Regions from separate parts of the Paraglaciecola sp. IT1134 genome, predicted to be linked through region 3. Evidence: predicted binding sites of a transcription regulator. Region 3 holds the regulator's gene; each other region holds the start of a gene.

Region 1 (7,899 bases), 220 kb from region 3:
ACAGGCCCCAAAGGCCGGACGCCCTCTGCCCAAGCAGCTGAATGTGGATGAAATGCACCAGTTATTGGAATTCAAGGATGACTCACTCTTAGCCTTACGAGACAAGGCGATGCTGGAATTAACCTACAGTTGTGGCCTGCGCCTGTCAGAACTGGCCGAACTTAATCTGACAGATCTCACTGCTGATAATCAATTAAGGGTGATGGGCAAGGGCGGCAAAGAGCGGATTCTGCCCGTAGGCAAAATCGCCCAGACGTGTTTGAAAAAGTGGTTAGCTGTCCGGCCTTCCCTCGCACAGCCAGAGGAACCCGCCCTGTTTATCAGCAAACACCTAAGGCGTATCAGCACCAGGCAAATTGCTAAACGCATGCAGCTGTGGGCCAAACACCAACAGCTGGATCAACATGTTAACCCACACAAATTGCGCCATTCCTTTGCCACCCATTTGCTGGAGTCCAGCGGTGATTTACGTGGCGTGCAAGAATTGCTCGGCCACGCCAATTTATCCACCACACAAATTTATACACACTTGAATTTTCAACACCTCGCTCAGGTATATGACGGTGCGCATCCAAGAGCCAAACGCCGCACCTAAGATCAGCCCTCAGGAACGAATAACGCAACATGATATTTTATCGCCAACTACAAAAAATTTCCGCCATGAGCTTTGATCTAGATGACACCCTGTACGATAACCACGCTTATATGCTCAAGGCCGAACAAAAATTAATAAGCTTTTTACAGCAACACAATCCCCCTGAAACAACCACTGACAGTCAGTACTGGCGACAACACAAACTGGCCGTACTCGACGCAAACCCCCAACTACACAGCGATATGGGCCAGCTGCGCAGACAGACTTTAATCCGGGGATTAGCTCAGTTGGGACATAAGGGACAGCAGCTGAACAAAGCAGTAGAGGAAGCATTTGCATTTTTCTATCACCAGCGCAGTAATTTCAAGGTAAGCAGTGAAGTTTGTAAAATACTGGATAACCTCGCCGCTCAGGTGCCGCTGGTGGCGATCACTAACGGCAATGTAAATCTGAGCCAAATTGGCATAGCCGAATATTTTCAGACAAGCTATCACGCCAATCTTACCTTACCGATGAAACCCAATAGCAACATGTTTAATGCCGCCCAACAATTTCTGCATTGCCAGGCGGGTGAAATATTGCATGTTGGTGACAATTTACACAAAGACATACAGGGCGCCAAGCTGGCTGGTTTCAGTTGCGCATGGTATGCGTGTAATCGCAGCATGTCCCTGGCCAATGAATCCGGCAGTTTGCTGCCCGACATTCAGTTGGCCAGCCTTGATGAGCTTCGCACTTTGCTCTAGGTTGGCCTTGGCCGCGGTTAATCTTCTAGTACGTTTTGACGCATGGTTTGGCAGGGGTTGGAACAACTGGGTTTTCCTACTATTTTTGCCGGCACGCCAGCCACAGTGACGTGGGCCGGCACATTATTCAGCACAACACTACCGGCACCCACTTTCGCGCCTTGCCCAATCTCAATATTGCCTAAAATCTTGGCCCCCGCCCCGATCATCACACCTTGGCGAACTTTAGGATGACGATCTCCGGTTTCGTTACCCGTGCCGCCTAATGTTACTGACTGCATAATCGACACGTTATCTTCGATCACTGCGGTTTCTCCCACCACTATGCCCGTGGCATGATCAAACATCACGCCCTGTCCTATATAGGCGGCGGGATGAATATCCACCGACAATACTTCGGAGCTTCTGCTTTGAATAAATAACGCCAACTCTTGTTTGTTGTTTAACCACAGAAGATGAGCATAGCGATGTACTTGAATGGCGTGAAATCCTTTGAAATACAACAACACAGTCAAATAAGATTTGACCGCCGGATCCCGCTCAAACACCGCTTGGATATCATGCATAGTAGCCTCAATCAATAGCGGGTGGGTGGTGTAGACATGGGCGAGCATACTGCGCAAGGCCGGCGCAGTCATCACTTCGTCAGACAGTTTGTTAGCTAGAATGAACCCCAGTGAAGATGCAAAATCAGGTTGTTTAAGCACGCATTCCAAGGCATAGGTAGCTAACAATGGTTCATTTTCAACCAGTTCGTGGGCTTCGTGTTTAAGTTGTTGCCAGAAATCTAGTTTCACAAATTTCACCTTATGTTCGCTCATCTATACAGTGTAAATAGCCAGCACAGATATGCCTAATTCTGATTAAGAACAAAATGATTAAATGTATAAAAACACAGTATAACTGCTATACTGGCCCGATGATTTTCCAGCCTTTTTATCTCCATGGATGTATCTCGACTTTTAGAACAACTGAATGACAAGCAGCGCGACGCCGTAGCTTCTCCCGCCTCAGACATGTTAATACTGGCCGGAGCCGGTAGTGGCAAAACCCGGGTATTAGTGCATCGTATTGCCTGGTTAATGGACGTGGAAGGTGTCGCTCCCTGGGGCATACTGGCGGTGACCTTTACCAACAAGGCGGCCCGGGAAATGCGCGGCCGCATCGAGCAGCTCCAGGGTAGTGCCTTAAGCAATATGTGGATTGGTACCTTTCATGGCATAGCCCACCGCTTGTTGCGTACCCATTACACTGAAGCCAAACTGCCACAAAATTTTCAGATATTGGACTCAGATGATCAATATCGCCTGGTTCGCCGGGTCATCAAAAGTATGAATCTGGATGAAAAACAGTGGGCCCCCAAGCAACTGCAGTGGTACATCAATGGCAACAAGGATGAAGGTTTACGTGCCGAGCACATCGAAACCCACGGTGACGTTAATCAACAAACTTTGCGCGATATTTATCACACCTATCAACAAACCTGCGATCGTGCTGGTTTGGTGGACTTTGCCGAATTACTGTTAAGAGCTCATCAGTTGTGGCTGCAAAACCCAGCCATATTGCAACACTATCAACAGCGTTTTCGGGCCATTCTGGTAGACGAATTCCAGGATACTAACAACATCCAGTATGCCTGGTTACGTCTGCTGGCGGCACCGAGTAATAACATGATCATTGTGGGCGACGACGACCAATCTATTTATGGCTGGCGTGGCGCAAATGTGCAGAATATCCAACATTTTTTAAGGGATTACCCCCAGGCTAAAACCATTCGCCTGGAGCAAAACTATCGCTCCACGGGCAATATCCTCAAAGCCGCCAACGCCGTCATTGATAACAACCAGGGCCGTCTAGGCAAAGAATTATGGACGGATGGCGCCGAGGGCGAACAGATTTCACTCTATGCCGGTTTTAATGAATTAGACGAAGCCCGCTTTACCGTATCGCGCATTAAAGACTGGCACAGCCAGGGCAATGCATTAAGTGATTGTGCAATCTTGTATCGTAATAATGCCCAATCCCGGGTGTTAGAAGAAGCCCTGTTGCAAGAGTCTGTTGCCTATCGTATCTATGGTGGTTTACGCTTCTTTGAACGTCAGGAAATACGAGATGCCCTGGGATATTTACGTATTATCAACCAGCAAATTGACGACGCCGCTTTTGAGCGTGTAGTCAATACCCCCTCTCGGGGAATTGGTGATCGTACTTTGGCGCAAATACGCGAGGTGGCCAAGGAAACCGAACAATCTATGTGGCAGTCATGTCTGCAATTGTTACGTGAAAAACGTCTTACGGGCCGTGCTGCCAATGCGTTACAGGCCTTTATCGATTTAATTCTGCAGCTGCAAAAGGACGTACTTGACCAACCCCTGGATTTACAGGCGGATCATGTGATCAAACATTCGGGTCTGTATGCTATGTACCAGGCCGAAAAAGGTGAAAAAGCCCAAGCCCGTACCGAAAACCTGCAAGAGCTAGTCACAGCGTGCAAGCAATATGCGCCGCCAGAGGAAGCTGAAGATATGACACCCTTATCGGCCTTTTTAGCTCATGCCTCATTGGAAGCGGGTGAAGCCCAGGCAGATAAACATCAAGATGCGGTTCAGATGATGACTATTCACAGCGCCAAAGGCTTAGAATTCCCTCTGGTGATCCTAGCCGGTGTGGAAGAAGGCATGTTCCCTAGCCAAATGAGTAATGACGAGCCGGGTAAAATTGAAGAAGAGCGCCGGCTTTGTTATGTGGGCATGACCCGAGCCATGCAGAAGCTATATATCACCTATGCGGAGAGCCGCAGGGTATATGGCCAGGATAAATATCATACCCCGTCGCGATTTATCAAAGAAATCCCCGGGGACTGTATTGAAGAGGTCCGTTTACGCACCACTATTTCCCGTCCCGCGCAAAATCGCTTTCAACCCGTAACAACCCACACTGCCTTTGAATCTACCGGATTTAAACTGGGGGAACGGGTTGCGCACCGTAAGTTTGGCGAAGGCACTGTGCTCAATTATGAAGGCAGTGGTGAACACGCCAGAGTTCAGGTGAATTTTGAGGAGCTGGGTAGCAAATGGCTGGTATTATCCTTTGCTAAATTAACCAAATTATAGTGGGCACTCTCTCTGCTGAAGCCCTGTCATCTGTTTTGCACAACATGGCCCAGCCGAAAAAGTTTAATAAACGGACGGCTTATTCCGCAAAAAGTACTGATAATATAGGACAGCGCAGACAGCATGCAAGAGATCACCAAGCTGATCAAGCTTGCTAAGTTAAGCCGGTTTGCGCCATAGTCGATTACACTCTGCCCGAGGCCCCTCATGCCGGGCTATCGATTTTGCCATGGATTTGTTTTTGTCTACCATAGTAGTCACGGTGCATCCTACGGCCCGTTCTGGCGGCGAAGAATTTTGTGTATTTATGCCAAACGTCTGCATTGATGCAGCGTTTGGCTGCTCGATAGTTTTCGACAAATGCTCGCCAGTCAAACCTTGAGATTCGAAGGTAACAGCTTTAATTGCAAAGTCAGCATTGCTGTGACTGAACTAGATGAGGGCGGTGTAAAAGGTATGATACGCCGGGCCGAGCAACACTTGTATACGGCCAAAAAAAACGGGCGTAATAAGGTGATTATTGACCACGAATTGCCACGACCAGTTTGCGAGCCTGATGATAGTGGCGTAACGAATCGTAGCTAAATATGCCCAGGGCCAGCCATACAAAGGCAAACATCACCAAAGTAGCATTATCCAGGGGTTCAGCATAAACCATGGTGGCCAAGGCAAACATAATACTTGGGCCAATGTACTGGAAAAACCCCAGGGTTGAATACATGATGCGTCTGGCCGCAGCGGTAAAACACAGCAAGGGCGCAGTGGTCACTATCCCGGCACATATGAGAGTGATATTCAAGACGGTATCATTTGTCGTCATATCACTCATCTGCCCAGCGAAGAAAATCCAGTAAATAAGCGCCGCTGGTAACATCATAGTGCTTTCAATCAACAAACCGGGTAAGGAATCCACCGCGACTTGTTTACGTAATAAACCATATACGCCAAATGTACCGGCCAAGGTTAACGCCACCCAAGGTACATGACCATAGGAAAAGAAAAATATCACCACCCCGGACAGTACTAGCCCTACTGCCAGACGCTGCAGATTACGCAGGCGTTCACCTAAAAACACTCTTCCAAGAAACACATTTAACAGTGGATTAATGTAATAACCCAAACTTGCATCTAACAGATGGCCATTATTTATGGCCCATATGAACAAAAACCAATTGCCTGCTAGCAGCAAACCGGATACCAGCAATATCTTCACAACTTTTGGGTTTTTTAGGGCAGCCTTAACCTTGGGAAAATGCCCGGTTACCGCCACCAGTATCAGCAGTAATAAAACTGACCAGACGATGCGGTGCAGCAGAATTTCTATGGCTGGCACAGCGTCAAGCAGCTTAAAGTAAATAGGTGCCACACCCCACATAGAATAAGCAGCGATCGCAAATAATACACCTGACTTAGCTGATTTATCGTACATGTGCAAACCACCCTTTGTTTAGAACGCGGCAGTGTGGATTAAGCGCCCTGAAAAATCAATGTCTTGTGTTGAAGCTTTTTGAAAATTAGCTATGGTATACATCGTGCTTGCTAAATTGTCACATGTATCAAACTCACTAACTGTTACCTGGCATATTAGGAAAAACATGGTCGCCTATTTAAAAGACAAAACGAAAAAACTCGTCGATTCCCACAACATGTACCTAGTGCTGGTTGGGGCCTCGTTTCTGGAATCCATAATAGTCCCTATCCCCTTAGAAGCAATACTGCTCCCCTTGATGCAGGCCAAGCGGGAAAAGCTCTGGCTACTGGCTTTTTTAGCGACCCTGGGCTGCATTTTCGGTGCGGTAATTGGTTACGCTATCGGCTATTTTCTGTTTGAGCAATTTGCACAGCAGATCGCCAATTGGTTTTCTGATCCCCAGCAATTGTCAGCAGTAAAAACCCAGATGCAGGAACAGGGATTTTGGTACGTGCTTTGGGTGGGTATTTTGCCAATCCCTTTTCAAATTGCCATGCTGGCCGCCGGAGCAGCTAAATACTCTTTAGGCATGTTCCTATTAGCTACCTTTATTGCCCGTTCACTGCGTTATTTTGGTTTGGCGTTGCTGGTGAAAATTGTCGGCAATCAGGCAGAAAACCTATTCAAAAGATATAAGATACCTACAGCCATAGTGTTAACCACCACTGTTATTGGTATATGGCTGCTCAGTTAGACGACGTTAACCATTCATCAGTACTTACATTAGGAACATTATGCGCGACTCTCTCGATCCACCTGAAAATAACAGCCATGAACCCAAGATAGTCTCAGCCACAGGTGAGCCCTTATTCAATGAGGATGCTCGAGAGCGCACTAAAGAGCGCAACTGGGAAAGTAACGAATATGTGTCGGTAATAGTTAAACGTACCGACGAAACCTTCCGCCATCCAGATGATATTCTGGAAAAGGCTATTGACGAAGGTATAGAGCAACTTAGCCGCCCAAGCATGTCTCTATTTATGTCGGCTATGGCAGCGGGCATGATCATCTGCTTCACCGTCTTAGCGGTTGGAGTGATGGCCAGCATGACCGGGGATCTCACCAGCGGCTTCAACCGTGTACTGGTCGCGCTGGTTTACCCCTTGGGTTTTGTGATGTGTATATTAAGCCGCACCCAACTTTTTACCGAACACACTGCCACAGCTTTTTATCCTATTTTAGACAGGCGGATCAAGGTCCACAGAATGTTTCGTTTATGGGCGATTGTCATAGCCGGCAACTTAATTGGTGGTGTCGTAAGTGCGGGGTTGTTAGCGCTAAGCGAAGAGGTGATCCACGCAGCAGACGGCTACCTTATTATCGCGGAACACCTGTTATCGTACTCGCCCTTGCCACTACTAATGAGTGCCACGCTAGCGGGTTGGTTGATGGCTCTTGGCGCTTGGACGATCTTGTCAACCCATTCCACTACCAGTCAAATACTGTGTATTTATATCGTGACCTTTGTGATTGGTCTGGGCGGCTTGCATCACTCCATTGCCGGATCGGTAGAATTGCTAGTGGCGTATTTCACCTCTAATACACTGAGCTTAAACGTCATGTTAAAAGCCATTGGCATTGTTTTGTTAGGCAATGCGATTGGCGGCACTGTTTTTGTGGCATTGTTGAATTACAGCCATATTCGAAAATTAAACAAATGAAAAAACCTTGGGAAGGGGGGGGCTCCCCTTAGCGGGTCAACAGACATTCATACTCAGCGAGCCAAACGTTTGACCATAACCCAGCTAAACCAGCCACTTAGGGCAGTTACGACTGTACCCCACACCCAATCCTTGATACTGATAGCAAGGGGCCAGTCAGCAAGAATAGCGTAATTGGTCAAGTTGTAGGCCCCATATGCGGCCATGCCCAATACGGCTCCTGATACCAATACTGGTAACCCCGAGCGCTTTACATAGTGTGGCGCTACCACCAGATGGACTAAGGCGCCACAATATGACAGATAAAACACGA
Region 2 (7,899 bases), 1.5 Mb from region 3:
AACGCGAAGGTTTTGAGGTGACTTATCTGGATCCAGAGCCTAGCGGTTTACTTGACCTGAATAAGCTGTTGGCAGCCATTCGGCCAGACACCATCTTAGTCAGTGTTATGCACGTGAATAACGAAATTGGTGTCATCCAAGACATAGCCGCTATTGGCGAAATATGTCGGGAACGGAAAATAATATTCCATGTTGATGCGGCCCAAAGTACCGGGAAAGTGCCAATTGATTTACAAGTTTTAAAAGTCGATTTGATGTCCTTTTCAGCCCATAAAACTTATGGTCCTAAAGGGATAGGCGCATTGTACGTAAGCCGTAAACCTCGGGTGCGTCTGGAAGCGCAAATGCATGGCGGCGGTCACGAACGCGGTATGCGCTCGGGCACCATGGCGACCCATCAAATAGTGGGCATGGGTGAAGCGTTCCATTTGGCCAAGGTAGAAATGGCCAGTGAAAATGAGCGCATCTTGGCTCTGCGTAATCGTTTATTGAATGGCATTAGCGATATCGAAGCGGTTTACGTCAACGGTGATTTAGAACATCGTGTGGCGGCCAACTTAAACATCAGTTTCGCTTATGTCGAAGGCGAATCATTGATTATGGCCTTAAAAGATATGGCGGTATCGTCCGGGTCTGCCTGTACTTCGGCAAGCTTGGAACCTTCCTATGTGCTTAGAGCACTGGGATTGAATGATGAATTGGCGCACAGCTCAATTCGTTTCACTATCGGTCGTTTTACTACTGAAGCAGAAATCGATCATGTGATTAGTGTCGTACGTAATGCGATCGACAAATTGCGTGATATGTCACCGCTTTGGGATATGTACAAAGAAGGCATCGACTTGAGTACCGTAGAGTGGGCTCACCACTAAAGGGTGATCCGCACAACTGGAATTTTACAGTAAGGCGCAAGCCTTTCACTAATGAGGTAACCATCATGGCTTACAGCGAAAAAGTTATAGATCACTACGAAAATCCACGTAACGTAGGTGGATTTGACAAAAATGACCCCAGCATAGCGACCGGCATGGTCGGGGCACCCGCTTGCGGTGATGTAATGAAATTACAGCTCAAGATTGGTGCAAACGGCATTATTGAAGATGCCAAATTTAAGACTTATGGCTGTGGTTCGGCAATTGCGTCCAGCTCGCTGGTCACCGAGTGGGTAAAAGGCAAATCAATTGATGAAGCCGTGTTGATTACAAACACCCATATTGCTGAAGAATTGGCCTTACCGCCGGTTAAAATCCACTGCTCTATTCTGGCAGAAGATGCCATTAAAGCGGCAGTTGCGGATTACAAAAGCAAACGTAGTTAATAAACGTGGTTAATAAACATAGTTAAACCCTAATTAGTAAGCATAGTGATAGCAGAAAATCAGTATAAGGAGCAAAGTGTGGGGATTAAAATATCCGACGCCGCGGCGAAACGAGCATCAAGCTTTCTGGAAAACAGAGGCTCAGGGCTAGGCTTGCGCTTGGGAGTGAAAACCACAGGTTGCTCTGGTTTAGCCTATGTTTTAGAGTTTGTTGATGATCTTAATCCAGACGATCACGTGTTTGAAGACAAGGGCGTGAAAATCATTATCGACGGTAAAAGTTTGGTCTACTTGGACGGTACCCAATTGGATTTCGCTAAAGAAGGCTTGAATGAAGGCTTTCAGTTTAACAATCCCAACGCCAGTGGTGAATGTGGTTGTGGCGAGAGCTTCAACGTTTAAAGATCATCACAGGCTTACCCAGCCTGTTTGTGGCGTTGCATACTCGGGGTAAATGATTATCCCGGTTTGCACTTGTCAAATAGGATCCAGAAGAATGTCCCTTATATGAACTACTTTGAGCTATTTAATTTATCGCCTGCCTTTAAGCTTGATACCGCGCAGCTCGCCAAAACCTATCAAACACTCCAACTGCTTACCCATCCGGATAAGTTTGCCACGGCAGGGGAGCGTGACAAACTGATTGCCTTGCAAAAAAATGCGCAGGTCAATGACGCCTACCAGGTGTTAAAATCCCCCTTAAGCAGAGCTGAACATATGCTTGAGCTGCGTGGCGTAGAGCTCAAACATGAACAGCAAACCATGCAAGATGGCATGTTTTTGATGCAGCAAATGCAGTGGCGTGAACAATTGGAAGAGGTGGATAATACCAACGATCCCGTATCTGAACTGGACACGTTGACTGAAGAGATTGAGCAACACATCCAGCAACAGCTGGAGCAATTGGAAACCCTGTTATCCCAAAACAGTGCTCAGGGTGATGAGGCTGGGGCTGATGTAGTGAGAAAATTAAAATTCCTTTATAAGCTCAAACATGAAATAGCAATCAAAGAAGACGCCCTAAGCGACTTTTGAATTAACCCAACGGCATAAATTTATGGCATTACTACAAATAGCAGAACCTGGATTAAGCGCGGTTCCACATCAACGCAAGTTGGCTGTGGGAATTGATTTAGGTACCACCAATTCTTTAGTGGCCACTGTTCGCAGTGGCCAGGCAGAAACCCTAGCCGACAGTCTAGGCCAACATTTACTGCCCTCAGTGGTGTGTTATCAACCTCAAGGTGCAGTGGTGGGAGAACTGGCGAAACGTGATGCTAGCCTGGATCCGGCCAATACAATAGTGTCAGTTAAGCGCTTTTTGGGACGCAGTTTGGCAGATATTCGTCAGGCTTACCCTAACTTACCCTACGATTTTGACGAATCAAATCCCAATTCTCCGTTGATTAAAGTGCGAACAAAAACGGTCAATCCTATTGAGGTGTCGGCAGAGATCCTATCTACCCTTAAGCTGCGTGCCGAACAGAGTTTGGGGGAAGTGTTAAACGGTGCTGTGGTGACGGTACCTGCTTACTTTGATGATGCCCAACGCCAGAGCACCAAAGACGCGGCAAAGCTGGCAGGTTTAAATGTACTGCGTTTGCTCAATGAGCCAACCGCGGCGGCTATTGCCTACGGGTTGGATTCAGGCCAGGAAGGCGTTATAGCCGTATACGATCTTGGCGGCGGCACGTTTGACATATCAATATTGCGTTTAAGCAAAGGGGTGTTTGAAGTGTTAGCCACAGGCGGTGATTCTGCATTAGGCGGCGATGACTTTGATTTGCTGCTGGTGGAATATATCCGCCAGCAAACCGGCCTGGATTCTAAACTTTCACAAGGTCTGCACCGTACATTGCTCGACCAAGCCAAACTGGCCAAAGAAACACTCAGTGATAGTCAGTCGGTTGCCATTGAAATAATAAATGACAGCGGGCACAGTTATTCCCTCGATATCACCCGAGAGGTATTCGAACAATTAATTGCTGATAAGGTGAAAACCACCTTACGTGCCTGTCGACGCGCATTAAAAGACGCCGAACTGAGCAAAGAAGGGGTATTGGAAGTTATCATGGTGGGGGGCTCTACTCGTGTACCTTTAGTACGCACCCAGGTGGGCGAATTTTTCGCCAAGACACCCCTGACCTCAATCGATCCGGACAAGGTAGTAGCAATTGGCGCAGCGATACAAGCTGATATCCTGGTTGGCAACAAGCCTGACGACGATATGTTATTGCTCGATGTGTTGCCTCTTTCCCTTGGGATCGAGACCATGGGCGGATTGGTAGAAAAGATTATTCATCGCAATACGACTATCCCTGTGGCCAAGGCGCAAGAGTTCACCACCTTTAAAGATGGCCAAACGGCTATGATGGTACACGTGTTACAAGGTGAACGGGAACTGGTAGATGATTGCCGTTCCCTGGCAAAATTCACCCTTAAGGGAATTCCCCCTATGGCGGCCGGTGCGGCACACATTCGCGTTACTTTTCAGGTAGACGCCGATGGTTTGCTCAATGTCACCGCCATGGAAAAATCTAGCGGGGTGCAAACACAAATTCAGGTTAAGCCATCATATGGCCTGGATGACAGTCAGATTACTGAGATGCTCAAAGCATCGACGGAACACGCCCAGGGCGATATGCAAGCGCGTATGTTAAAAGAGCAACAAGTGGAAGCTGCCCGCGTTCAGGAAGCGTTGCAGGCTGCCTTGAGCACTGATGGTAAAACGTTGCTCTTAGCAGATGAGATCGACGCCATCCAACATGCCTTATCGTTTCTGGCAGAGGTAGCCAAAGGTGATGATGTTGAAGCGATTAAGCATGCCATTGAAGCTGTAGATAAAAGCAGTCAATTGTTTGCAGAACGGCGAATGGATCATTCTATAAAACAAGCGTTTGCCGGTCACTCGGTAGACAGTATTTAACGCTCTTAACGCAAAGCGTATAGTAGTTATCAAGCATTAGAGGAAACGCAAGCATGCCACAAGTGATTTTTTTACCCCACTCGGAACTATGCCCAGATGGCGCGGTAATTGAAGTTGACAGCGGAACAACAGTATTGGATGTAGCCCTAAAAAACGGTATTGGCATAGAACACGCCTGTGAGAAATCCTGTGCTTGTACGACTTGTCATGTGATCATTCGAGAAGGTTTTGATTCCCTGGATGAAAGCGATGAATTGGAAGATGATTTGTTGGATAAAGCCTGGGGTCTGGAGCCTGATTCACGTCTGGGATGTCAAGCTATCATCAAGGATGAAGATCTGGTGGTTGAGATACCCAAATACACAGTCAATCAAGTGAGTGAAGGCCACTAGGACGCCATTCGCCGTTACATCAGATTACCTTAATAAAACCAGCTCTTTGCTGGTTTTATTGTTATTGGCATTAAGTAAATGTTAACTGTACATAAACACAGTGATTGTGTTATCTTTTTAGGGGTTCAAGCAAACAGGAATTAAATATGACCATCATTACCAGGTACGTTGTAGAACATAAAGGGGTTGAAAAGTTTGTGACCACGGATAAAAAAGAGGCCGATCAATACGATAAAATGCTGGATGTAGCAGATAACTTAGCTGAGTATATTGAAGCCAAAGGCATGAAATTCGAAGCTAATATGTTAGAAGACTTAGCTGTGATGCTGTCAAAAAATAAAGATGCTGTGGCGAAATTGTTCAAAGGAACAGAAGCTAAATCCCTATTATCTGAAGAAAAGGCAGAGGTCGTGTCCCTGGGCAAAAAGAAAGCCTAGTGATATTTGTAATTCATGTCGAACCTTAGCCCGGTTGCCCTAACGTAATCGGTTTCGCTGCTGTCTGCTGTGGAGCTTGTCAGTAACCCTCAAGCGTTTTACCCAAGGTTAAAAGGGAGTTTTGACACTGAGGTGAGGGTATTTTGAAAATATGATGATAGTGCACTTAAGATTAATAAAACGTTTCAGCCAAAGTGCTATTTTATCTGACTCAATCCAGTAGCTGGCTTAAACGGTTTTTTAGTTCGATCTCCTGGTCTTGCGTTAAGGCCTTATTCTGCTTGTTGCTAATGATAAATAAATCTTCAGCACGCTCGCCTATGGTGGTGATTTTTGCCATGCGCAGAAAAAATTGCATCTCTACCAGCAGGTTGCCTACCTTGGCCAGTAAGCCCGGCGCGTCCAGAGCCTCTAGTTCTACCAGAGTGACATCCGGTTGGCTGGAATAGAAACGTACTTTAGTGGGAACAGCCAGTTGCTTCATCTGTCGGGACATTTTGCGTCTGTTTTGGTGTTCCTGTCCTGGCTTGTTTAATTGATCGGCCACCGCGTCGGTCAAGCTTTTTAGGCGACTGGAGGAGTTGATACGATCACCGTTATGTTCCAAGATAATAAAACTGTCAAACACATAACCATCATGGGTTTTCATGATTTGGGCATCGTGAATGGAGCAATTACGGCTATCGAGCACCGATGCTACCTGAGCAAACAGGTTAATTTTATCTTTACCGAAAACCAACAATTCGGTACCGGACTTTGCGGTGTTTTCATTGGCATCGACCAACAAAAAATCGTCTGTCATGGGATGAGAGGCCAGGATAACACTTGCATGCCAGGCAATTTGCTCTGGCTTAAAACGCACAAAGTAATCATCGCTAAGACGGGTCCAAAACTGTTCAATCTGAGTTTGGTTAATGCCTCTATCCAGTAAGATTTTTTTGGCCTTGGCCTGGTGCTCATCGATGCGATCTTGCAAGGCAACTTTGCATTCCAGGCCGTTATCCAGGGCTTTCTGGGTCAACAGGTAGAGCTCACGTAACAGAGTGGCTTTCCAGTCATTCCACAGGCTGTCATTAGTAGCCCGGATATCTGCCAAGGTCAGTACGTACAAATGGTTTAATCGATTATGAGTACGCACATTACCGGCAAACTCGTTGATCACATCGGGATCGTATATATCCCGGCGTTGGGCCACAACAGACATTAACAAGTGGCTTTCCACTAACCAACTGATGAGTTGCGCATCCTTTTCGTCAATATTGTGATTCTTACAGAATTCCATTACGTATTTGGCGCCAAGTTTGGAATGATCGCCATTTCGGCCTTTGGCGATATCGTGAAAGATGGAGGCGATATACAACAATTCCGGTTTATCTAAATTACGCACTATGCGTCCGCACCTGGGAAACGCAATATTGCTTGGACGGCCGTATTCATAAACATTTTTCACCAGGCGATGGGTATGTTCATCAACGGTATAGGCATGGAATAAATCAAATTGCATCATGCCTACTATATGGTCCCATTGGGGTAAATAGGCTTGTAAGACACCATGTTTGTACATGATGTCCCAAGCTAAACCGAAAAAATCTGGGTGCTGTAGCAGTTTAATAAATAATGTTCTGCATTCGGGACGTTCACAATAATACTGACTATGGAATGTCCGTCTGGCATTACGCAGTTGACGCAAACAGGTGGAATGCAATCCTTGTACTTGTGGGTTGTCTGCGATGAGTAACAAACACTGCAAAATATCTTCAGGTTTGGTAAATACATTGTCGTGACGGATGGCCAATAAACCATCGGCGAGTTCAAAACTATTATTGATCACTACTGTGTGTTGAACCTTGATATGCAACACATCCTGACCAAAACGTTGCAGCAACATCTCGTTTAGTTCACTGATGCGCCTTACCGTCCTGAAAAATGATTTCATCATGCGTTCAACTGAGGCTTTACCGTCATCGCCATAACCTAGTCGGCTGGCCACATCATTTTGGTAATCAAACAACAGGCGGTTTTCGCTGCGCTGGGCTTGCAAATGTAATGCAAAGCGGATGCGCCATAACGTTGAGCGACACTCCAGCAGCTCCTGGAATTCTTCCTCGGTAAAATATCCACGTTCTACCAGTTCGGTGCCCTTGAGCACTTTAAAATGTTTTTTGGCGATCCAGCCAATATTTTGTATATCCCGCAGACAGCCAGGACTTTCTTTGACATTCGGTTCAAGATTGTAAGATGTGCCTTTGAATTTCGAGTGACGGATGGCTTGTTCTTTGGATTTTGCCAGGAAAAAATCTTTGCTGGTCCAATAACCCCGAGAGTGAATTTTCTTGCTCAGTTGCTCAAGAGTGTCCTGATTGCCTATAAGCAAACGTGCCTCAATCAGGTTGGTGGCTATGGTGACATCGGCTTTGGCCAGGGTGACTGTTTCTTTGATGGTGCGTACTGCTTGCCCCACATCCAGACCAATATCCCACAGGAAAGTAATAAATTGGCCCATTAGCTCTTGCTGGGCCGACGAGAATTTTTTGGGGCTCAGCAGTAGCAGGTCGATATCGGAATAGGGTTGCAGTTGCCCCCGTCCATAACCGCCCACTGCAATGAGCGCCAACTGACTTTGTTTATGTAAATCCAGTAGCTGCCAGGCGTGGCGCAGCATAGCATCGACAAAGGTAGCGCGGCTTGTAACCAAATTATCTACATCGCAGCGGGAAAACTCACTATTTAGCCACTCGTAACTGTTGCTGATACATTCCTTGAAGGCAGGGATATTATCCGTTGAACTAATAAGTTTGATTTGGCGCAGTAAGCTTTGAAGCGACA
Region 3 (7,899 bases):
GTGGATGGATTTCTGACCCGAAAATCAACCTGATTCATCTCTCCAGGGTGCACTTTCAACTGCCTGGTTTGGGCTTCAAACTGCCAGGACATACCGGATTGAGTCCGGGTGATAAAGTCGATGGTAATCAGTCGGCTTTCGTCCACCTCCATAGCCTCGAAAACCGCCGCACTATTGGCGGTTTTGCCATTTAACCCGGTAAGGTCGCAAAACACATCATACAAAGGTACCAGGGCAAAACCGAAACCGAACATGCCCACCACGATAGCCAGTAGTTTAACCACCATCTTATTGTTTTTATTTTGCTCGGCATTCCCTGACATGGTTAAGAACCTTTATTTCACTACAGGCGGTGTTTCGAAGGTATGGTAAGGCGCGGGTGAGGGTATTTCCCACTCCAATCCTTCAGCTCCTTCCCATACTTGGGCAGACACCGGCTCGCCCTGTTTGCGACACGCCTTGATCAGCAACGCCAGGAATATAAACTGTGACAAACCAAAGGCGAACCCGCCTAAACTGATCCACTTATTAAAATCGGCGAACTGCAAGGCATAATCTGGAATACGACGGGGCATGCCCGCCAAACCGACAAAATGCATGGGGAAAAACAGTACGTTGACCGACACCAATGAGCACCAGAAATGCCATTTGGCCAAAGTGATATCAAACATTCTGCCCGTCCATTTGGGCAACCAATAATACACCGCCGCCATAATGGAAAAAATCGCCCCCGTTACTAATACGTAGTGGAAATGCGCGACCACAAAATAGGTATCATGGTACTGGAAATCCACCGGTGTAATAGCCAACATCAAGCCTGACAAACCGCCTATGGTAAATAATACGATAAAGGCCAGGGCGAACAACATAGGCACTTCAAAGCTCAGGGAGCCGCGCCACATTGTCGCCACCCAGTTAAAGACCTTCACGCCTGTTGGCACCGATATCAACATGGTGGCCAGCATAAAGAACATTTCGGCGAATACCGGCATGCCCGTGGTGAACATATGGTGAGCCCACACAATAAAAGACAGCAGTGCGATGGACGTGGTAGCGTAAACCATAGAGGCATAACCAAACAACTTTTTGCGGGAAAAGGTCGGAACGATTTGGGAGATAATGCCGAAGGCCGGCAAGATCATAATATACACCTCGGGGTGTCCAAAGAACCAGAAGATATGCTGGAACATAACGGGATCGCCGCCGCCGGCCGCATCGAAAAAGCTGGTCCCGAAAAACTTGTCAGTCAGTACCATAGTAACGGCCCCAGCTAGCACGGGCATAACGGCAATCAACAAAAATGCCGTTATCAACCAAGTCCAGACAAACAAAGGCATTTTCATCCAGGTCATGCCCGGGGCGCGCATGTTAAAGATAGTGACGATGACGTTGATCGCCCCCATGATCGACGAAATCCCCATGATATGCACCGCAAACACGAAAAAGGCGGTGCTGTCATTGCTGTAGGTGGTCGACAGAGGTGCGTAGAACGTCCAGCCAAAAGCCGGCCCTCCGCCTTCTAAAAATAATGATGAAAGCAAAATCAGAAAGGCAAATGGCAGGATCCAAAAACTCCAATTATTCATCCGCGGTAACGCCATATCCGGCGCACCGATCATCATAGGTATCAACCAGTTTGCCAGACCCGTAAAGGCCGGCATCACGGCCCCAAACACCATGATCAAACCATGTACCGTGGTCATCTGATTAAAAAAGTTCGGGTCGACAATCTGTAAGCCAGGTTGAAATAGTTCCGCGCGGATCACCATGGCCATGGCGCCACCGGTTAAAAACATAATAAAGGCAAACCATAGGTACAAAGTGCCAATGTCTTTATGGTTGGTGGTGTAAAGCCAACGCGTTATCCCTTTTGGGATCTGATGTGCATGATGTTCGTCATGCACAAGTGTTTCGGTTGCTGTGCTCATGGTCGTCCTCTTATTGCCCGTTCATGGCTGCGTTGATGTCTTTAGCTTGCACTAAGTCGCCTGTGTTATTACCCCAAGCATTACGCTCATAAGTAATGACAGCAGCGATATCAGACATGCCCAGTTGTTTGGCGAAAGCAGCCATGGCGGTGCCAGACTTACCGTTTAATACAATATTGATGTGCTCCGCCATATCATTGAGTGCGATTGTGCTGCCTTTCAATGCTGGGAAAACCCCGGGAAGGCCTTCACCATTTGGCATATGACATGCCGCACAATTAGCCATATAGACATTTTCGCCCGTTGCCATCAGGTCTTCCTTGGACATGTTCATGGACAGCAGACGCTGCTCTTCGGCTTGGGCTTGCTGCTGCACTGCTTCTTGTTTAGCTATCCATTGGTCATATTCCGCTGGCTCTTTAGCAATCACCACTATGGGCATGAAACCGTGATCCTTGCCGCATAATTCGGCGCATTGACCACGATAAACGCCGGGTTCATTGACCTTAGCCCAGGCGTCATTGATAAACCCGGGGTTCGCGTCCTGTTTAATCGCAAAATCCGGCACCCACCATGCGTGGATAACATCATCAGAGGTTATCAAGAAACGCACCTTCTTATCGGTGGGGATTACCAGGGGCCGATCGACCTCTAACAAATAATTTTCGCCTTTAGCTAACTTACCGGAAATCTGCTCTGGTTGAGTGGCAAGCCTTGAATAATATTCGACATCATTATCCATATACTTGTAATTCCACTTCCATTGAGAACCCGTAATCAAGATAGTGACATCAGGCTCGCTGGCATCTTCCATGGCAATTAGGGTTTTGGCGGCCGGCACGGCCATGATAATAAGAATAATAAAAGGAATGACTGTCCAGGCGATTTCGACTTTGACACTTTCATGGAAATTGGCTGGTTTCGCACCTTTTGATTTACGATGAAACAGCATGGCGTAAAACATGGCCCCAAACACAACTATCGCTATTCCCACGCAGATTAAGAACATCAGCATATGCAGATCGTAAACCTCGACACTGAGATCTGTTACTCCCTTGCGCATATTCAATTGATATTGATCCGCACCCGACACTGATTCTGCGAAAGCTGAAGTTGTTATGAACGTGCCCATAGCCGCTCCAACCCTTAACAAAATTTTATTCACTCGACACCCCTATCTGCCAAACGCTCTTTACTTTTTGCCAAAAAAAGCACCCTTGAATGATGTATTGCACATTTTAGGCTTAGAATAAGACAGGCTTGTTATGCATTTGTTAACTGAACACTAAGAATTACTCAAAAAGGGGCCAAGAGTCCAGTGTTTTTGATTATTTTATATCCAAACGAACATTTTTTAATCAAGTTATCAGTGGCTTAGGTTGATACTTTTGCAACAAAGCGGAGGGCGAGCCAGGTAGGTTGGGCAGTCCAATCGGCGTATTAACTGGGTTCAGTGATGTTAGCGCCAAATCGACAGAGTGATGAAAGGATCTCTCATCACTCTAAATAAAGTTTGAAAAAAATTACATCCAGTCAGCGTTGCGAATAACCCCTACGGCAATCCCTTCAATATTGAAGGGCTGAGTAGCCAAGTCCACAACGATAGGTTTAAAGTCATCGTTTTCAGCATGCAGCAGAATCTGACGTCCTTTTTTCTCTAATCTTTTAACAGTCACATCGTCGTCTAAACGGGCCACAACAACTTGGCCATTGTGCACGTCAGTGGTTTTATGCACGGCTAATAGATCACCATCTAAAATACCGATATCTTTCATGCTCATGCCATTTACGCGCAATAGGAAATCTGCACTGGGCTTAAATAATGCTGGATCCACTTTGTAATGGCCTTCAACATGCTCTTGAGCGAGTATCGGTTCACCGGCTGCTACCCGTCCGATCAAAGGCAAACCCAGGTCTTCCAGTTGATCTTCTAGGGGCGTGGTTAGTTTTATCCCTCTGGATGTACCGGGCAAGATTTCGATCACCCCTTTGCGGGCCAAGGCTTTAAGGTGTTCTTCGGCCGCATTGGCGGATTTGAAACCCAAATTACGGGCAATTTCTGCTCGAGTCGGTGGCATACCGGTCTCCAACATAGTGTTTTTGATCAATTGCAGTACTTCTTCTTGACGGGGAGTTAGTGGACGCATAAACAGCCTGTTATTTCATACAGTTTAACTGTGAGTATATACAGTCGTTAGCAGATCTCAAATTTTTGTTGAGATAATGAGTTAGCCCCGAGATATTTAGGCCAAATCCTTTGCCAGTCAATAAAAAATGAAAATGTCGTGTTATCCTAGATCTGTCGACAATTCTCAAGGTAAAAATCTATGGTCTGGCTGCATAAATTGCTGCTTGCATTCATTTCGGTTCCGGTAAAGTGGCTGGTAAAAGTCAACAGTATTCCCACTGACATCGAAACCGAGTTGGGTATCGATAAAAATAAAACCATCATCTATTTGCTACGCACCCATTCGGTAACCGATCAGCTGGCCTTGAAAATGTCTACTAACTCTTTGGGCTTACCTAAACCGACGGACAACATTCACATTGCCGGTCACGAGTTAGCAGCTTGCCTGTTTTTGCAACAACCCCGTTCGGTGCTGACTCGAAGAGTCAAAATCACCAATATCGCTGACGATGTGACTCGATTATTTCAAATACACCGGGATAATCCGGATCTCGATCTGCAAATTGTGCCCGTATCTATTTTTTGGGGCCGGGCCCCTGGGCGCAAATTTTCTGGCTGGTCAGATGTCATCGCTCATCAGGTCTCTCCCAGTTGGTTACGCAAATTTTTTATTGTATTGTTTTTAGGTCGGGACAATTTTGTCTGCTATAGCAAAGCCGTTTCATCACGTACCATGGCAGATCTTCCCGGCTCAGATGAAGAAATTGGTCACAAATTGATCCGCTTAGCCGGCACCCATTTTCACCGTCGTCGTCAAAACCTGATCGGCCCGACATTACTTGAGCGTCAGGAGCTATATAATAGCGTTTTGGGCGCAGATTCCGTGCGCCGGGCGATTGATGAAGAAGCCAGAAGTAAACAATTATCTCACCAACAAGCCCAGTTACGAGCGCGCAAATATGTGACCGAGATTGCCGCAGATTACCGTGAAGGCTTAGTGCGGCTAGGAGATCGCCTGCTGACCAAAATATGGCACAAGGTATACAACGGCATAGAGGTAAGACATGCAGACAAAGTGCGCACGCTGGCGCAAACCGGCCACGAGATCATTTACGTACCCTGCCATCGAAGCCATATGGATTACTTGCTGCTGACTTATGTGATTTATCATCAGGGTTTGGTCACCCCGCATATTGCCGCTGGCATTAACTTGAATTTCTGGCCGGTAGGTGGAATTTTACGCCGGGGCGGGGCATTTTTTTTACGCCGCAGCTTTGCCGGTAACAAGCTCTATAGCGCCGTATTTCGCGAGTACCTTGAATTACTGTTTAACAAGGGATATTCAGTCAAATATTACCCAGAGGGCGGGCGCAGTCGTACTGGTCGTTTGTTACCGCCAAAAACCGGCATGTTAGCTATGACACTTCAGGCATTAGTCAAGGGCATCAACCGTCCAGTTAGCATAGTGCCAGTTTACATAGGTTACGAACACGTCATGGAAGTGGCTAGTTACCTGAAGGAGCTCAAAGGTACAGACAAAAAGAAAGAGTCGTTCTTTCAGGTGTTTTCCGCAATACGCAAACTGAAAAATTATGGCAACGGCTTCCTCAATTTTGGCGAACCTATTAATTTAACTAATTATCTCGATAGCCAGCTACCGGATTGGCGCGACGCCCAAGCTATGCAAGATGACAAAAAGCCGCGCTGGCTCACTCCAGTGGTCAATACGCTGGCAAACGACGTCATGGGTAAAATCAACCAGGCGGCTGCAGTCAGTGGTATGTCTTTGTGCGCTATATGTTTGTTGTCAGCCAAGAAACACGCCATGGCTGAAAACGAGCTCGCGCTGGCGATGGATCATTATATCCAGCTGTTGAATGTCGCTCCTTTTAGCGAGCTGGCCACCTTTCCCACCAGCAGTGGCAAGCAGCTTTTGGAAAACACTTTGAAACTCAACAAGTTTGAAGTCAGCCTAGATGGTTTTGGCAAGATCATTTCCCTTAAGCCCCACAATGCCGTTGCCCTAACCTACTACCGCAACAATATTCTGCATCTATTCGCCTTACCCGGCCTTATCAGTGCCATAGTTTTTGCCTATAACGGTTTAGAAAAAAGCAAAATAATGGCCTTGGTGGCACAGTTGTACCCGTTGCTGCAAAGAGAGCTTTTTATATACATGAGCCAACAACAAGCTCTGGAATATAGTGAGTCTTTATTGGTGCACATGCAGGCTATGGGTTTGTTACGCCTAAAAGGGCGAAAAATAATGCCACCAGCGGCGGCCAGTAAAGAATTTTATTCTACCTGGATCCTTAATCGTAGCATCCAGGAAACCCTGCAACGCTACGCCACCGTGTTGACTATTCTAGCCTCTGAAAGTACGATCAGTCGTGGTCGATTGGAAAAACAAAGCCGGCTGTTTGCTGAACGTTTGTCTGCATTACACGGTATTAACTCACCTGAGTTTTTCGACAAAAATGTTCTGGCAACTTTTATTAATGCACTTAAAGACAACGGATTCCTTAACGCGTCCGACGAAGGCCAATTAGTACACACAGCCAAAAGCGAAGCCTTATTGGCTGATGTCGTCGCCTTGATCTCTCCGGAAATTACCCAAAGGTTGCAGCAGATATAAGTCAAGCAACATATCTGTAATCATACAAGTCAATACAAGCCGCGGATCTTGCGCCCCGGAGCAATTAAGCACAGGGGCTGGATTAAACTAATACCACCTCGGATTTCATACTGTACAAAATAAATAACACTTCTTCTTGTTCTCGCTGAGCAACGTTATTTTTGCTTAATGCCCCAAGGGCATCATCCAGCACAGCGATGAATTCACCTGTGTCAATGTTCATACCTTTATGTGTACTGCGCATGTCTTTACCTTGGTAAACGTTAGGTCCACCAGTACCAGAGATAAAAAAGGTCGCAGCTGCATTTTTCATAGCGATAATATCAGCCGCTAAAAATCTCGGGGCAATACGGGGGTTAGCCAGATGCATGTCCACAAGATCATCGGCAATACGGGTAATTCCTTCGCTGCTTCCCAGTCTTTCATATAACGATATAGTCATCATTTGTTACTCCACTAGTTTCATTTTGAGTACTTGTTGTCATTCCTACTGGAATAAACGCCAGCAGAAATATCTTTGCCAATACCGACACCCAAGCTCGGTCAGGAATCCCTAATGCGAAGGTAATATATTAATATTGCTACGAAACAGGTTCATAGGATCCACTTGCCCCTTTATCTGTTGTAATCGAGGAAGGTTTGCACCATAGGGGCCAATTTTTCGCGTCTCACCATTTTCGGGCACAAAATTGACATACACACTGCCGGTGGAAAAATCTTCAAGTTGGCTAAATAACCTTAGTACCCAATCTTTGCCTCGGTTATCTTCTTTTGCGGTTTGCCAGCGCCCATGAATATTGATGGTGTAAGCAGTTGAGCGGTGGGGAAAAGCCATCGCATTGCCAGCGACGCTAGAGGCAAAACCTCCTAGCTGGGCGGCGAATATCTCGCACTCTTGAGAAGGTAGTTTGCTGGCTGCCTCTAAAAGAATATCAATGACCACATTACTGAGCTCGGTAAAATCACTGGATTTCCAATAATTGCGCGCACCTGCGGCTAATAAGGGGTCAAAAGCGGCTTGCCAGGCAGCGTAAGGATGGGGCGCCACTGCGTCGCCTATGGCGTGCCCCAGTTTACGTAGTGGCGCCAGTATCGTTTCGCCTTGTTGCATATCCCCAATATAAGCCATAGCCAATATCAGCACAGGCTGGCCATGGTATTTGGTATCGAGAAACGGGAAGGGTGGTGCTTTTCGAATGACCGACCAG

The links. The regulator LexA, encoded in region 3, represses DNA repair genes until DNA is damaged. The targets are predictions, from matches to a motif close to TACTGTATNNNNATACAGTA.
Region 1: uvrD (DNA helicase II) is a predicted target of LexA. The motif match lies at 2,222-2,241, and genes of this name have one in related genera.
Region 2: AC3RV5_RS06055 (YebG family protein) is a predicted target of LexA. The motif match lies at 4,720-4,739, and genes of this name have one in related genera.

Annotation. Positions count from the first base shown of each region.
Region 1 covers NZ_CM176486.1:5,034,704-5,042,602, forward strand. Annotated here, with positions in the region: gene AC3RV5_RS22015 (tyrosine recombinase XerC) at 1-595, shown strand, start outside; gene AC3RV5_RS22020 (HAD-IA family hydrolase) at 625-1,341, shown strand; gene cysE (serine O-acetyltransferase) at 1,359-2,138, opposite strand; gene uvrD (DNA helicase II) at 2,286-4,454, shown strand; gene rarD (EamA family transporter RarD) at 4,972-5,883, opposite strand; gene AC3RV5_RS22040 (YqaA family protein) at 6,050-6,619, shown strand; gene AC3RV5_RS22045 (formate/nitrite transporter family protein) at 6,660-7,586, shown strand; gene AC3RV5_RS22050 (DUF2177 family protein) at 7,640-7,899, opposite strand, start outside.
Region 2 covers NZ_CM176486.1:1,394,154-1,402,052, forward strand. Annotated here, with positions in the region: gene AC3RV5_RS06025 (IscS subfamily cysteine desulfurase) at 1-872, shown strand, start outside; gene iscU (Fe-S cluster assembly scaffold IscU) at 938-1,318, shown strand; gene iscA (iron-sulfur cluster assembly protein IscA) at 1,397-1,720, shown strand; gene hscB (co-chaperone HscB) at 1,826-2,353, shown strand; gene hscA (Fe-S protein assembly chaperone HscA) at 2,376-4,244, shown strand; gene fdx (ISC system 2Fe-2S type ferredoxin) at 4,298-4,636, shown strand; gene AC3RV5_RS06055 (YebG family protein) at 4,783-5,073, shown strand; gene glnD ([protein-PII] uridylyltransferase) at 5,285-7,899, opposite strand, start outside.
Region 3 covers NZ_CM176486.1:5,250,232-5,258,130, forward strand. Annotated here, with positions in the region: gene AC3RV5_RS23025 (cytochrome c oxidase assembly protein) at 1-323, opposite strand, end outside; gene ctaD (cytochrome c oxidase subunit I) at 336-1,928, opposite strand; gene coxB (cytochrome c oxidase subunit II) at 1,939-3,060, opposite strand; gene lexA (transcriptional repressor LexA) at 3,452-4,075, opposite strand; gene plsB (glycerol-3-phosphate 1-O-acyltransferase PlsB) at 4,256-6,691, shown strand; gene AC3RV5_RS23050 (group I truncated hemoglobin) at 6,774-7,136, opposite strand; gene AC3RV5_RS23055 (FAD-binding oxidoreductase) at 7,245-7,899, opposite strand, start outside.